Regions from separate parts of the Microbacterium tumbae genome, predicted to be linked through region 2. Evidence: predicted binding sites of a transcription regulator. Region 2 holds the regulator's gene; the other holds the start of a gene.
What was found. Region 2 encodes LexA, which represses DNA repair genes until DNA is damaged. Its sites were predicted from a motif close to TCGAACANNTGTTCGA; they were not measured.

Region 1: recA (recombinase RecA) is a predicted target of LexA. The motif match lies at 1,069-1,084, and genes of this name have one in related genera.

Annotation. Positions count from the first base shown of each region.
Region 1 covers NZ_BAAGWV010000002.1:828,102-831,506, reverse strand. The annotation lists gene ACYVGQ_RS11355 (CinA family protein) at 1-296, shown strand, start outside; gene ACYVGQ_RS11350 (helix-turn-helix domain-containing protein) at 459-767, shown strand; gene ACYVGQ_RS11345 (DUF3046 domain-containing protein) at 791-1,015, shown strand; gene recA (recombinase RecA) at 1,284-2,330, shown strand; gene ACYVGQ_RS11335 (regulatory protein RecX) at 2,645-3,085, shown strand; gene ACYVGQ_RS11330 (HlyD family efflux transporter periplasmic adaptor subunit) at 3,230-3,405, opposite strand, start outside.
Region 2 covers NZ_BAAGWV010000003.1:637,740-641,144, forward strand. The annotation lists gene ACYVGQ_RS14775 (S9 family peptidase) at 1-1,176, opposite strand, end outside; gene lexA (transcriptional repressor LexA) at 1,223-1,909, opposite strand; gene ACYVGQ_RS14785 (hypothetical protein) at 1,906-2,223, opposite strand; gene ACYVGQ_RS14790 (LysM peptidoglycan-binding domain-containing protein) at 2,192-2,551, shown strand; gene ACYVGQ_RS14795 (histidinol-phosphate transaminase) at 2,625-3,405, shown strand, end outside.

The DNA of each region.
Region 1 (3,405 bases), on a different contig from region 2:
CCGAGCTGCTGCATGCGCACGGGCCGGTTCATCCCGAGGTGGCGCAGCAGATGGCCGACGGCGTGCGTTCCGTGGTGGCTGTGGAAGGCAGGCCGGCAGACGTCGGCATGGCGACCACGGGCATCGCCGGTCCCGCCTCGCCGGATGGACAGCCGGTCGGGACCGTGCACATCGGAGTGGCGACGCCGAGCGGCACCAGCTCCTTCGGGTTCCGGTTCGGCGGCGACCGTGACGAGATCCGTCGTCAGTCCGTGGATGCTGCGCTGTCCGCCGTCTTGAGGATGCTCGGGGAATAGCATTCTGTCGCCTGAGGTTGAGTCAAGTGTGCTCAATGCTCAGTTCGCAACGCTCACAACGAAACCACAGAGTAAAACGGTAGATTCGACCCCATCCAGTCGGGTTAGACTGGCGATCCGCTCGGCGTCGAATTCGACGACGGGGAACGAGAGGAGGTTCCGATGATTCTTGTCCGCCAGGAGATCGGCGATGTGCTGAGGGACTTCCGCCTTCAGAAGGGGCGTACGCTCCGTCAGGTGGCCGGCAAGGCCTCCGTCGCGCTCGGATACCTCAGCGAGGTTGAGCGTGGGCAGAAGGAAGCCTCGAGCGAGATCCTCGCATCGGTGGCTGAAGCGCTCGATGTTCCCATCTCGACGATCATGCGCGAGGTCGGCGACCGCATCTCGGTGCTAGAGGGGCTGCAGGTCTTCCCGGATGTCGTTCCGGACGATCTGGTCGCATCGATCGAGCCCGAGCTCTCGTTGCATTGACCGCGGGAGCGTGATCCTGCACGATGCGACGCAGTGAGTTCCTGCGGGCTGTCGATGCCGAGTTCGGCGCGCGCGGTGCATCGCTGGTGAACGATCTCGTGCTGAACGAGCTGGGAGGGCGCACGCCGGCGCAGGCGCTGGATGCCGGGGTTCCGCCCCGGGACATCTGGCTCACGCTGTGCGTCGCCACCGATGTGCCGCTCGCGAGGCGTCACGGTGCGGGTCGGCTGGAGCCGCGTCGGCGCTGAGTCCGTCGTTCGAGCGCATCTGCGTCGCGCAGGCTGCGTCGTCCGGCGTGTCGTCGAAGATCTGTTCGAGATGCGCGTATTGTTCTGCACAGGTGGTTGAAAGTCTCGTCTTTCGACGGTTAGAGGGCTCCACCGACACGATGTCGGAGGTCCCCTCTACCGTGAGGGACATGGCGGTAAGCCATACGCCTTGTCGGAGAGTCCGCCCCAGCCGGGGAGGGCCGCGACAGCCTACAGGCGGCAGCAGCGCGAGCAGAAGGAGCACGTCATGCCATCACCCGCAGACCGCGAGAAGGCCCTGGAATCGGCCCTCGCCCAGATCGACCGGCAGTTCGGAAAAGGCTCGGTCATGCGACTGGGCAGCGACGAGCGCGCACCGGTCGAGGTCATCCCCACGGGCTCCATCGCCCTCGACGTCGCCCTCGGCGTCGGCGGACTCCCGCGCGGCCGCATCATCGAGATCTACGGGCCGGAGTCCTCGGGTAAGACGACCCTGACACTGCACGCGATCGCCAACGCCCAGCGCGCCGGCGGCATCGCCGCGTTCGTCGATGCGGAGCACGCGCTCGACCCCGATTACGCCGCGAAGCTCGGCGTGGACATCGACCAGCTCCTCGTCTCCCAGCCGGACACCGGTGAGCAGGCGCTCGAGATCGCCGACATGCTGATCCGCTCCGGTGCGATCGACCTCGTCGTCATCGACTCCGTCGCCGCGCTCGTTCCGCGCGCGGAGATCGAGGGAGAGATGGGCGACTCCCATGTGGGTCTGCAGGCCCGCCTCATGTCGCAGGCCCTGCGCAAGCTGACGGGTGGGCTGAATCAGACCAAGACCACAGCGATCTTCATCAACCAGCTCCGCGAGAAGATCGGCGTGTTCTTCGGCTCCCCCGAGACCACGGCCGGTGGCAAGGCGCTGAAGTTCTACGCCTCGGTGCGGCTCGACATCCGTCGCATCGAGACCCTCAAGGACGGCACGGAGGCGGTCGGAAACCGCACCCGTGTGAAGGTCGTCAAGAACAAGATGGCTCCGCCGTTCAAGCAGGCCGAGTTCGACATCCTCTACGGCATCGGCATTTCGCGCGAGGGCAGCCTGATCGACTTCGGCGTGGAGCACAACATCGTGAAGAAGTCGGGTTCCTGGTACACCTACGACGGCGACCAGCTCGGGCAGGGCAAGGAGAACGCACGCGCGTTCCTCATCAACAATCCGGATGTCGCCCTGGCGATCGAGACGCAGATCAAGCAGAAGCTGGGCATCGGCAGTGCCGCGGCGCCCGAGGTCGCCGACGAGCTCGCCCAGCGGCGCCCGGCCTGATCATGACAGGTGAGAACGGGGGCGGGGAGCACCTCGCCCCCGTGATCCCGTTGTTCGGCGCAGGAAGCGTGAAGCAGACCGAGAACGCGATACGAGGACGGCCGGGCGATCCCGAGGGCGCGCCCAGCGAACGGCATCCGGCAAGCGGGGCCTGGTCCCGGCCACGTGATGTGACAACGCCTGTCGTTCGTCTGCGAGCCCTGCATTCGCAGGAAGATGCTCCTCGCGAGGGGGCTGCCGAAGACGTCGCGGATCCTGTCGTGGAGGGGGAGCGCGCCACAGAGGCTCTCGTGCGCAAGCTCAGGGCGAGGTCTATGTCCGTTGCAGAGGCGAGCACGTTCCTCCGTGGCCATCAGCTGTCATCGGTGCAGGTCGATGAGATCATCGACGAGTTCCTGGCACGCAAGTACCTGGATGACCGGATCCTCGCCGGGCACCTCGTGGTGTCCGGGCATGAGCGCAAGGGACAGGGCAGGATCGCTCTGGGGAGGGTCCTCGCACAGCGCGGTATTCCGCGCGACATCGCCGATGCGGCGCTCGCGGAGCTGCCGGACGATGACTTCGAGCGCGCCCTGGAGTTCGCGCGCGGCAAGACCCGCGCTATGGCGAGGCTCGACGCTGAGACGGCGAAGCGACGGCTTTCCGGCCAACTCGCCCGCCGCGGGTATTCAGGGAGTCTGGTCTCCAAAGTGGTGCGCCAGGCGTTGCAGGAGCAGTTCTCGGGCGGCTCGTCCTCCGGGGTGCGCTTCGAGTAGGACTCGGCCTCGCGAACATGCCCGGACCGTGAGCGAGGCCATGGCTGTCGGAGCAGCGATGCGCTGCAGCGGTACGGCGGACGACCGCGCGGGGACCCAGGGCCGCACCGTGACGGGTGCGACCCTGGGTCTCTCTCCGCGAGCTCAGTTTCCGGGGGGAGTGAAGCCGCCCCCGCTGTCGGAGAAGCCTCCAGCGGGAATGCCGACTCCGTCGGGGAAGGTGAACTCCTGATCGTTGGAGCCTCCGAGACCGGTGAGCCCCGTCTCGCTCTCCTCATCTGCAGTGATGACCTGGTTGAGGTCCGCCAGCACGACGACAT
Region 2 (3,405 bases):
GAACACGATGTAGGGCGGCAGCCCGCCCTCCGGCGCCTCCTGCTCGGGATTCGAGGGGGGATACGCGAACGCGTGCACGGGGCCGTGGGGACCGTCGACGACGAGCGGCATCGCCGGCGGCATCCACTCCGGCTCGACGGCCGTCCCGCCGCGGAGAGCACGGACCGCGCCGGAGTCGATGTCGACGAGCCAGAGGCCGGCGGTCGTGCGCGACCCGCTGCCGGTGAGCAGGATGCGCGTGCCGTCGGCGTCGTCGATGCTGACGTGCCCGTCGGCCGGGACGTCGAGGGCGTGCTCATCTCCGTTCGGCGAGTGCACCACGACCTCGTCCCTGCCATTCGTGCGCACGGCGGCGATGCGGGCGTCGTCGAGCGGGCGGTACCAGCGGTTGCCGAGCACCCACAGGCCGTACCCGGTGTCGGCGTCGGCCGGAGCGATGGGCGTCGCCGGTCCCTTCGGCGCGATCCCGTCCAGCATCTGGCGATGCAGGCCCCATCGGCCGCCGGGATCGTCCGCGTACAGCAGGGCGTCGTCGCCCTGCCACTCCGGCTGGAGCGCTGCGCGGGTGTCGAGCACGACGACCTCGCCGTCGGCGATGCGAAGGATCGCCGCCTGCGCGCTGTCCCAGGGCATCCGCCGTCCGCTCCACTGCACCCACGCCAAGCGCGTGCCGTCCGGCGAGAGCGCAGGATGCGCGAAGAACCCCGGGCCCTCCGCGTGCACCGCGACGGCGCCGGACCCGTCGAGGGCGATCTCCACGATCGCCCGCAGATGCGGCCGGGTGGTCAGGTCCTCGCGCACCGCGAACAGGCGGCCGTGCTGCAGGCGGAGTCCGCCGTGGTTCGGGCCGGGGACGGTGAGGGGCTCGGGCACGCCGCCCGGTGGCAGCCGGTGGACCCGCTGATCCTTCGCATCGACGAAGTACAGGACGCCATCGGCGTCCGCCGTCCACGCCCCGCCGCCGTACTCGTGCACGCGGGAGCGCGCGCTCCACGGCTCGGGAAGGACCTCTGCACCGGAGGAGCTGCGCACCGCGACGCGTCCGCCCTGCGTCGGCACCGACTCGCCCCACCAGACCTCGTCGCCCACGAACAGCGCACCGTCGATGCGGGGTGCCGAGGACGCGATGTCGACGGCGTGGAAGGGGGAGGACCAGGAACCGTACGGCGACGACATGCTCCGAGCGTATCCGGAGCCGGCGCCGGACACCTGTGCGAGCGGGTCAGACCGCGCGCAGCACCGCCACCACCTTGCCGAGCACGACGGCGTCGTCGCCGAGGATGGGCTCGAAGGCGGAGTTGCGGGGGAGCAGCCACGTGTGGCCGTCGCGGCGGCGGAAGGTCTTGACGGTGGCCTCGCCGTCGAGCATCGCGGCGACGATCTCGCCGTTCTCGGCATCGTTCTGCGCGCGGATGACGACCCAGTCGCCGTCGCAGATGGCGGCGTCGATCATCGACTCGCCCGACACCTTCAGCATGAACAGGTCGCCCTTGCCCACCAGCTGGCGGGGCAGCGGGAAGATCTCCTCCACCTGCTGCTCCGCCGTGATCGGCACGCCGGCGGCGATCCGGCCGACCAGCGGGACCAGCGCCGCATCGCCGACGGGCGTCGCGGCGTCGGCGGGGTTCTCGGTCCCGGTCCCCGGCAGGTCGATGAGGACCTCCATGGCACGGGTCTTGCCCGGGTCGCGGCGCAGATAGCCGCTCAGCTCGAGCTGTCCGAGCTGATGCGTCACGCTGGAGAGCGACTTCAGCCCGACGGCGTCGCCGATCTCGCGCATGCTCGGCGGATAGCCGTGCCGTGCGATCGAGGTCTGGATGACCTCGAGGATCGCCATCTGCTTCGCGCTCAGATTCTTGCGTCGGCGCGTGCGCGGGGCATCGCCCGCCGCGGCTGCTGCGTCGCTCATGGCTGCTCCTTCGTGGGCTGATCGGCCGCTGCCGCGCCGATGTCGGTGGCCCGTGGTGGGGTGTCGTTATCGAAACCGTAGCCGAGAAACGACGCAGCAGAGAAGATCTGTTCGAGCGTGTCGGAACATTCTCCCCGGCGATTTCGAAGAAGGCTTGACATGGATTCGAAATCGAAGATAGATTCGGTACGTAGCTTCGCATTCTCCGCTCCCGGCCGAGTGGAGAATGCGAACGCTACGCCAAAGCTCCCGAAGGGGAGAGGAAGCACGAGGAGCAGCATCATGAGCAGCATCACCGTCACCGCGTCGCCCATCCGTCCCGCCGTGCCCGCTACGCGCCTGCGGCTGACGGCCAGGGGCCGCGGCGTGCTGCTCGCCCTCGCCGCGCTTCCGCTCGCCGTCGGTCTCGCCTTCGCCGCGTTGAGCGGCGGCTCCGCCTACGCAGGCGGCGAGGAGGTCACCGCGTCCTTCGAGACGGTGACCGTGATGCCGGGCGACACGCTCTGGTCGATCGCCGAGGAGATCGCTCCCGGCGCAGACCCGCGCGAGGTCGTGCATGCGATCGAGACGCTCAACGTCCTCGACAGCGGGGTGCTGATGATCGGCGAAGAGCTCGCGATCCCGGCGGCTTACGCGGGATGATCCTCCGCGGGGCGAGGCGCGGGATTCGGCGTCACCCCGTAGGTCGACGACTCTGCGAGTCGTCAGCTCTACGATGGGGAGGGTGACCTCTCTCGATGATCTTCCGCTTCGGGCCGATCTCCGCGGCCTCACTCCATACGGCGCGCCTCAGGCTCCGCTTCCCGTCGCCCTGAACGTCAACGAGAACACGCACCCCGTCCCGGATGCGGTCGCCAGCGACATCCTCGACGACATCGCCGTCGCGCTGCGGGACGTCAACCGCTATCCCGACCGGGAGTTCACGGCGCTGCGGGAAGGCTTCGCCGAGTACCTCGGCCACGGGCTGAGCGCCGATCGGATCTGGGCGGGCAACGGCTCGAACGAGGTGCTGCAGCACATCCTCCAGGCTTTCGGGGGGCCGGGTCGCACCGCGTTCGGCTTCGTTCCCACCTACTCGATGTATCCGCTCATCACGCAGGGGACGGGAGCCGACTGGATAGCGGGCGTGCGCGAGCCGGACTACTCGATCACCGCGGAGGACGCGGCTGCGCAGGTCGCCGCCGCCGATCCGGACATCGTTCTGCTCTGCTCGCCGAACAACCCGACGGGGACTCCGCTCGGGCTCGACGTCGTCGAGGCGGTCTACGGGGCTGCTCGAGGCGTGGTCGTCGTCGACGAGGCCTATCAGGAGTTCGCGCCGCGCGAGGCGCCGTCCGCGCTCACGCTGCTGGATGGCCGCCCGAGGCTGGCCGTCTCCCGCACGATGAGCAAGGCGTTCGCCTTCGCCGGCGCACGGGTGGGGTATCTCGCCGCGGATCCCGCGTTCATCGATGCGCTCCGGCTCGTGCGTCTGCCGTATCACCTCAGCGCGCTGA